DNA from 3 places in the Cobetia sp. L2A1 genome. Region 3 is predicted to be linked to each of the others. Evidence: predicted binding sites of a transcription regulator. Region 3 holds the regulator's gene; each other region holds the start of a gene.
The links. The regulator LexA, encoded in region 3, represses DNA repair genes until DNA is damaged. The targets are predictions, from matches to a motif close to TACTGTNTANNTANACAGTA.
Positions count from the first base shown of each region.

Region 1: GQR90_RS05210 (YqiA/YcfP family alpha/beta fold hydrolase) is a predicted target of LexA. The motif match lies at 1,158-1,177, and genes of this name have one in related genera.
Region 2: dinB (DNA polymerase IV) is a predicted target of LexA. The motif match lies at 1,070-1,089, and genes of this name have one in related genera.

Region 1 is NZ_CP047025.1:1,205,441-1,207,715, forward strand. Features, by position in the region: gene pgi (glucose-6-phosphate isomerase) at 1-1,131, shown strand, start outside; gene GQR90_RS05210 (YqiA/YcfP family alpha/beta fold hydrolase) at 1,287-2,039, shown strand; gene parE (DNA topoisomerase IV subunit B) at 2,233-2,275, shown strand, end outside.
Region 2 is NZ_CP047025.1:2,817,298-2,819,572, reverse strand. Features, by position in the region: gene dinB (DNA polymerase IV) at 1-1,051, opposite strand, end outside; gene GQR90_RS11985 (Na+/H+ antiporter family protein) at 1,246-2,275, opposite strand, start outside.
Region 3 is NZ_CP047025.1:965,801-968,075, forward strand. Features, by position in the region: gene GQR90_RS04180 (DUF6586 family protein) at 1-72, shown strand, start outside; gene GQR90_RS04185 (hypothetical protein) at 378-617, shown strand; gene lexA (transcriptional repressor LexA) at 733-1,362, opposite strand; gene GQR90_RS04195 (TetR/AcrR family transcriptional regulator) at 1,881-2,275, shown strand, end outside.

The DNA.
Region 1 (2,275 bases), 240 kb from region 3:
TTTGCCTCCACCATGGATGGCTCTCAGTTGGCGGATTACCTTGAGTCTTTGAGCCCTGAGACGACGCTCTTCATTCTGTCGTCCAAGTCCTTCTCGACCATTGATACGCTGTCCAATGCACGCACTGCACGTGATTGGCTGCGATCACGACTGGACCCGGAAGGCCGCCTTGAAGCATTGATCAATCGTCAGCACTTCATCGGCGCTTCGGCCAAGCCGGAGAAGATGAGTGAGTGGGGCATCGCTCCGGAGCACCAGTTGCTGTTCTGGGATTGGGTGGGCGGGCGTTATTCACTGTGGGGCACTATCGGTCTGCCGATTGCGCTGAACGTGGGCATGGACAACTTCCGCCGCCTGCTGGCGGGTGCTCACGAGCTGGATGAGCACTTCCGCACCGCGCCGCTGGAAGACAATCTGCCGGTACTGCTGGCGCTGGCCGGTATCTGGAACAATAACTTCCTGGATATTCGCGCCCATTCCATTCTGCCTTACGACGGTCGCCTGGAATACTTCGCCAGCTACCTCGAACAGCTGGAAATGGAATCCAACGGCAAGTCGGTCACCAATGACGGCGAGATGATCGATTACTCGACCTGTCCGGTGCTGTGGGGGCAGTTGGGGCCGAATGCTCAGCACGCCTTCTACCAGTTGCTGCATCAAGGTACACAGGCGGTAGAGTGTGATTTCATTGCGCCGATGTGTCGTTATGATCATATCGAAGATGCCGAGACGCGCATGCACTTGAAAGCGCAGCATCGTCTGACGCTGGCCAACTGCTTTGCGCAGTCCCGTGTACTGATGCTGGGGGATGATGCCGTCCCGGGTGACGAAGAGCAGCCGAATCACAAACGCTATCGCGGCAACCAGCCGTCGACCACGCTGCTGCTGGAGACATTGACGCCAGAGACACTAGGCGCGCTGATCGCCCTCTACGAGCAGAAGGTCTTCGTACAGGCCACTATCTGGGATATCAATCCCTTTGATCAGTGGGGCGTGGAATTGGGCAAGCAGATTGCCACCGCGACCGAAACTACCATGACCAGTGGTGACGGCTTCGATAGCCTCGATGCCTCCAGTCGGGCATTGATTGAAGCGGTATGGAAGGCACAAGGGCAGGATCCACGCGGTTGAGGCGTGCCGTAGTGAGGAGTCTCGGTATCTGTTGATTTATACAGTATTCTCGCTATCCTATAAGCGAATCAATCGTTTACACTAGACAGCATGGCGCGGGCCAAGAGTGATCTCCCTGGAGAGGCTTCTTGCGCCCGCGCCTGCCGGGAGTGCTGATGGCCAGTTCACGATCCCCGTTGCAAGCATCTGCCGATCTTGAGCCGATGGCAGTCAAAGGTGTGCTCTATCTGCACGGTTTCAATTCCGCCAGTTGTTCGCCCAAGTCACAGTTGATGAAACGTGCTGCGCAGGAATTTGGGTTGCCCTTTGTCGCACCGGATATCCCCCCTCAGCCCATGCTATGGAAAGCCGTGGTGGATGAGGCTTATCAGACACTGTGCACTCGACTCTCGCTGGACCCAGCTGACCCCGCCTGCGACGACGCCATCATCGTGATCGGCAGCTCCATGGGGGGCTTTCTGACCACCTGGCTTGCGGGACGTGAAGCGGCGCGATTGGAAGGGCCTGATGGCCCCATGCACAGTGTGCTGCGCCAAGGGCCACGCACCGTGTTGATCAACCCTGCTGTGCGGCCGGTGCGGCTAGTCAGTGAATGGCTGGGCTCGACGCATGCCAATCCGTATACCGGCGAGACATTCATCGTGACCGAGGATTTCGCGCCTGATCTTGCCGGGTTTGAATCCGCCCCGGCGACCCCGCAGCGTACCCTCGTGCTGCTTGCCACGGCTGATGAGACATTGGACGTCAATGATGCGGCGAGCCTGTATCAGGATTGCCGACTGATCGTCACGCCGGGCGGTGATCACGGCTTTGAACGTCTGGCGGAATATCTGCCGGCGATCATGGCCCACGCCGGCCATCGATTGGCACCGGCGTTGGCCACTTCATTTCACGTCGAGCCTTGCTAGCGAAAGAGGGCTCTTCGTTCCGGTTCGTGAAGCCAGGCTGCCAGGTAGTGCCCACTGCCCAAGGTTCGCCACGTTCATGAAGCCGCTGATGTCATCGACATCGGGCTCACTCTTTTCTGGAAAATCGGGCAGGCTCAGCGTCGCCATCGGCGATGGGCCTGCCGGACGTCAACACCAAGGACATAAGGCTGCGATGAGTCAGTACAGCGCCAGTTCCATCGAGGTCCTCTCCGGCC
Region 2 (2,275 bases), 1.9 Mb from region 3:
GCCCCAGCTGCTGAGTCTCTTCGATCGCCTTGAGGCGCACGCCTACGCCCAGCAGCCTGACGGGCCGTTGACCACGTCGCCAGGCTTGCTCAAGCAGCGTCGCGAAGCTCTCGACCTCCGGCAGAGAAGTGCGGGAGGTCGGCAATACGCTTTCCAGTGTCGTGCTGGTGAAGTCATTGAAACGCACCTTGACGAACTGCTTGGCCAACACCGGCGTGTCATTGCGGACATGACGGCGGGTCAGGCGCTCCATCAGCTCAGGCAGTCGCGTAAGACATGCGGCAAGATCTGGCAGGTCATGATCGTAGGTGTTCTCTACGCTGATGGATTTTCGCTCTCGCTCAACCCTTACGGGACGGTCGTCAACACCCCGTGACAGCTCGTGCAGGCGGGTACCGAACTTGCCGAAGTGCTCGATCAGCGTGGTCAGTGGCACACTGCGCATGTCTTCGCAGGTCTCTATGTTCAGGCGTGTCAGGCGGGCGAGCGTTGCCGGGCCGACACCGTGCAGCTTGCCGACCGGTAGCTGTCGAATGAAGGCATCGCTGGTCTGCGGGGTGATGACGGTCAGGCCATCGGGTTTCTCCCAGTCGCTTGCGATCTTGGCTAGAAACTTGTTGGCGGCCACGCCAATGGAGAGGGTGATGCCGGTGCGTCTGAGAGCTTCTTCCTTCAACCAGCGCGCCATCCAGGTGGCGCTGCCTTGAAAGGCCGTCACGGCACTGACATCCAGATAGGCCTCATCCAGTGATAGAGGCTCTATCACGGGTGTCAACTCGAGAAACAGGGCTTGAATCTGTTCGGAAATGGCGCGATAGCGCTCAAAATCCGGCGGCACCAGTATCAGTTGTGGGCACAGGCGCAGGGCACGTGCCGTCGACATGGCCGAATGGACACCGAAGGCGCGAGCAGGGTAGTTGCAGGTAGCGATGACGCCACGTTGCTCCGTACGGCCACCGATGGCGATCGGCACGTCGCGCCACTCGGGGTGGCGAAGTATTTCGACGGCGGCATAGAAGCAATCGCAGTCGGCATGGAGAATCTTGCGCATTGGCGCATCATGCTGAAAGACTGGATGCTTGTCCAGTAACTGTCTAGTGGTGACGCCGTGTTCTGAGGTATTGCTGTCTTGTTGCCACATGATTCAATCACCAAGACAACGACAACGCCCGCCAAGGAGGTAACTCCTCCTTGGCGGGCGTTGTCGTGTCAGTCGTGTGGCGACTCATGGAGCCGTATGGCGTATTACAGCGTCATCGCGGCGATCCAGCCAAAGACAATAAGCGGGATGTTGTAGTGGATGAAGGTCGGCACCACGCTATCCCAGATGTGGTCATGCTGCTGATCGACATTCAAACCGGATGTTGGCCCGATGGTTGAGTCAGAGGCCGGTGAGCCGGCATCACCCAGCGCGGCAGCCGTGCCGATCAATGCGACGGTTGCCAGCGGTGAGAAGCCGAACTGCAGTGCAAGCGGTACATAGATGGCGGCGATGATAGGAATGGTCGAGAAGCTGGAACCGATGCCCAGCGTGATGAACAGGCCGACCATCAGCATCACCAGTGCAGCCAGTGGCTTGTTATCACCAATGATATGGAAAGATGCATCTACCAGTGTCTGGATATCACCAGTGGCCTTCATGACCGAGGCGAAACCAGCAGCGGAGATCATGATGAAGCCGATCAGCGCCATCATGCGCATGCCGGAAGTGAAGAGGTCATCCGCCTCCTTCCACTTGAACAGGCCGCCCAGTGACAGGATGGCGAAGCCTACCAGGCCTCCCAGGATCATGGAGCCAGAATAGAGCTGAATGACCAGCGCGGCGATGATGGCCACGACGCCCATGATCAGGCCACTACGCGTTGGGGTATGGTCTGGGGTGTAGCCCGGCACGTTGGTGGATTTGATCTCGCGGGTCGCATAGTCACGCGGCTTGCGGTAAGAGACGAAGACGGCAGTCAACAGACCGAGGAACATGCCGCCGACGGGAATCGCCATCGCCATGGGGACCATGCCACGTGTCACTTCAAGGCCCATCGCCTGGCCCGCCTCATTGATGTTGGCCAGCAGAATGTCGTTGAGGAAGATCGAACCGAAACCGACCGGCAACAGCATGTAAGGAGCCGTCAGGCCGAAGGTCAATGCACAGGCAATGGCACGGCGATCGAGACGCAGACGGTTCATCGCTACCAGCAGGGGCGGAATCAGGATCGGGATGAAGGCGATGTGCACCGGGATCAGGTTCTGGGAGGAAATTGCAACCAGTGTCACGCTG
Region 3 (2,275 bases):
CGTCTCACTGAAGCGCTGGTGGCATTCAAGGCCATATTGCCAGGATTGCGCGAGTCGAGCGTTGAGTGGTAGTGATGCCGATAATGAATGTTGCTGGCAGCACATGGCTCGGTAGTACATGACCCGGCAGTCAATGGCTCGGCCGTGAACGCCTTGGTATCCGCGGCAAGCGTGTCTGTCGCGTGGCATTCAGATGACGCTTCGGTGCTGTGGGTGCTAGACTGCTTTCATTGTGGCAAGCCCCGCATCCTCATCAGTACGACCATGGCTCTGGCCATGGTCGTACTCTTTTCTACGCTGCGTGAGGCCTGCCCACCGTCAAGCTGACGATCACAACCACGCCGGCATCTTATGTGATGCTGCGCAGGAGGAATGACGTGTCCGATCCCGCCGTACTTGAAATTGTGCAAATGGAAGATGGTGAAGTGATTCTGCGCGCAGCCGAAAGTGAAGGCGAGCCGTTGCTCAGCATTCGCATCTCGGATGAGGCCGCTGATCTACTGCGTGACAACCGCTTTGAAGTCGCTCGTGAGATGATTGACCATGCCATCACGCGTACGCGCCTGTGGGATGGTGAGGAAGATGAGAATGAGCAGTCAGAAGGCCTGGTGCACTAACGTACCTCGCGCTCATCTGGATCATCGTTGATTACCTCACAAGCGCAGACACAAAAAACCCGCCACCTGGCGGGTTTTTTGTGTCTGAAAGCAAGTAAATGCATCGAGAGGCGTGTCAGTGCAGGCCGCCATCGCGGATGACACCGACACCAAGGCCTTCGATTTCCAGGCTTTCGCTGCGCAGGTCGACCTTGATGGGGGCGAAGTCAGCATTTTCGGCCTCGAGCCACACATAGTGGCCTTCGCGACGGAAGCGTTTGACGGTCACTTCATCGCCGAGGCGCGCGACGACGATCTGGCCATCGCGCACATTGGTGGTGCGATGCACTGCCAGTAAGTCGCCCTCCAGAATGCCGACATCCTTCATGGAGACACCGCGTACACGCAGCAGATAATCGGCGGCCGGTGAGAAGTAGTCACTGGGTAGCGGGCAATGGCGGTCGATATGCTCACTGGCGAGTATCGGACTGCCTGCCGCAACCTCACCAATGACAGGCAAGCCCGGGTTGCCATATTCTCCAGCGTCGGCCATTGATGGCACGCGAATGCCGCGTGAGGTGCCTGGCACCATCTCGATGGCACCTTTGCGCTTCAAGGCACGTAGATGCTCCTCGGCAGCATTGGGGGAGCGAAAGCCCAGCGCTTGGGCGATTTCGGCACGCGTCGGCGGATAGCCGGAGGATTTGATGGTCTTGATGATGAAATCAAAGACGTCCTGTTGGCGCGGAGTAAGCGGCTGGGTCATGGGCATTGCCTTTGGCCTGGGCGGCATCTTGAGCTGACGGCACGGGGTGTGCATCCATACAACTGTCATTGTATCCAGTCATGGCGGTCATGCAAGGTGTCTTGCGGGGTGTTCAGTGCTTTCGGAGATTATTCATGGCAGTGGAGATGTGCTTTTAACACCTGTTTTCAAGCCCCTTTCGCCATGTCTGATGTGCTGTGTCAGTAAGCGTGACATTCCTGCAAGGCCCTTGAGTGGTGAGGTTTTAGCCTCTCGGACTGAATATCAGCGAGTACTGAATCATTGGCTGTTTGAAACACGAAGAATTGTCAGTGGTAGCATGGCAAGCTAGAATCGTTGTGTTTCAAACGAATGTTCGTTAGTGGCGAGTGCAGCGATATTTTTCCTGCTCCTTGCCATCCCCTTGCGAATCGGTCGTTTGCAGCATGTCATGAGAGAGTCGGCACGAAAGGACATCAGTGTCTGCGTGGCTTACGGCTCCAGTATTTCATCACGATCACCTGATAAGGCTTCCGTCCATGGCCCAGACCGACACTGTCACCCGTATTCTCAATACTGCAGAGGTATTGTTTGCCGAGCGCGGGTTTGCTGAAACCTCTCTGCGCAACATCACCAGCAAGGCCAAGGTCAATCTGGCGGCGGTCAACTATCACTTCGGTTCCAAGAAGTCGCTGATTCAGGCGGTCTTTGCGCGCTATCTTGATCCCTTCAGCGAACGTTTCCATGCTGCTCTTGATAGTGTCGAGCAGGAGTATGCTGGTCGCCAGATTCCACTTGAGGTGTTGCTGGAAGTCATGGCGAACACTGTGCTTGAGGTGCCAGCAGAGCGTAATAGCCTACGTACCTTCATGCGGCTGCTCGGGTTGGCTTATACCCAGGGGCAAGGCCACATGCGTCGCTATATTCGTGAGCA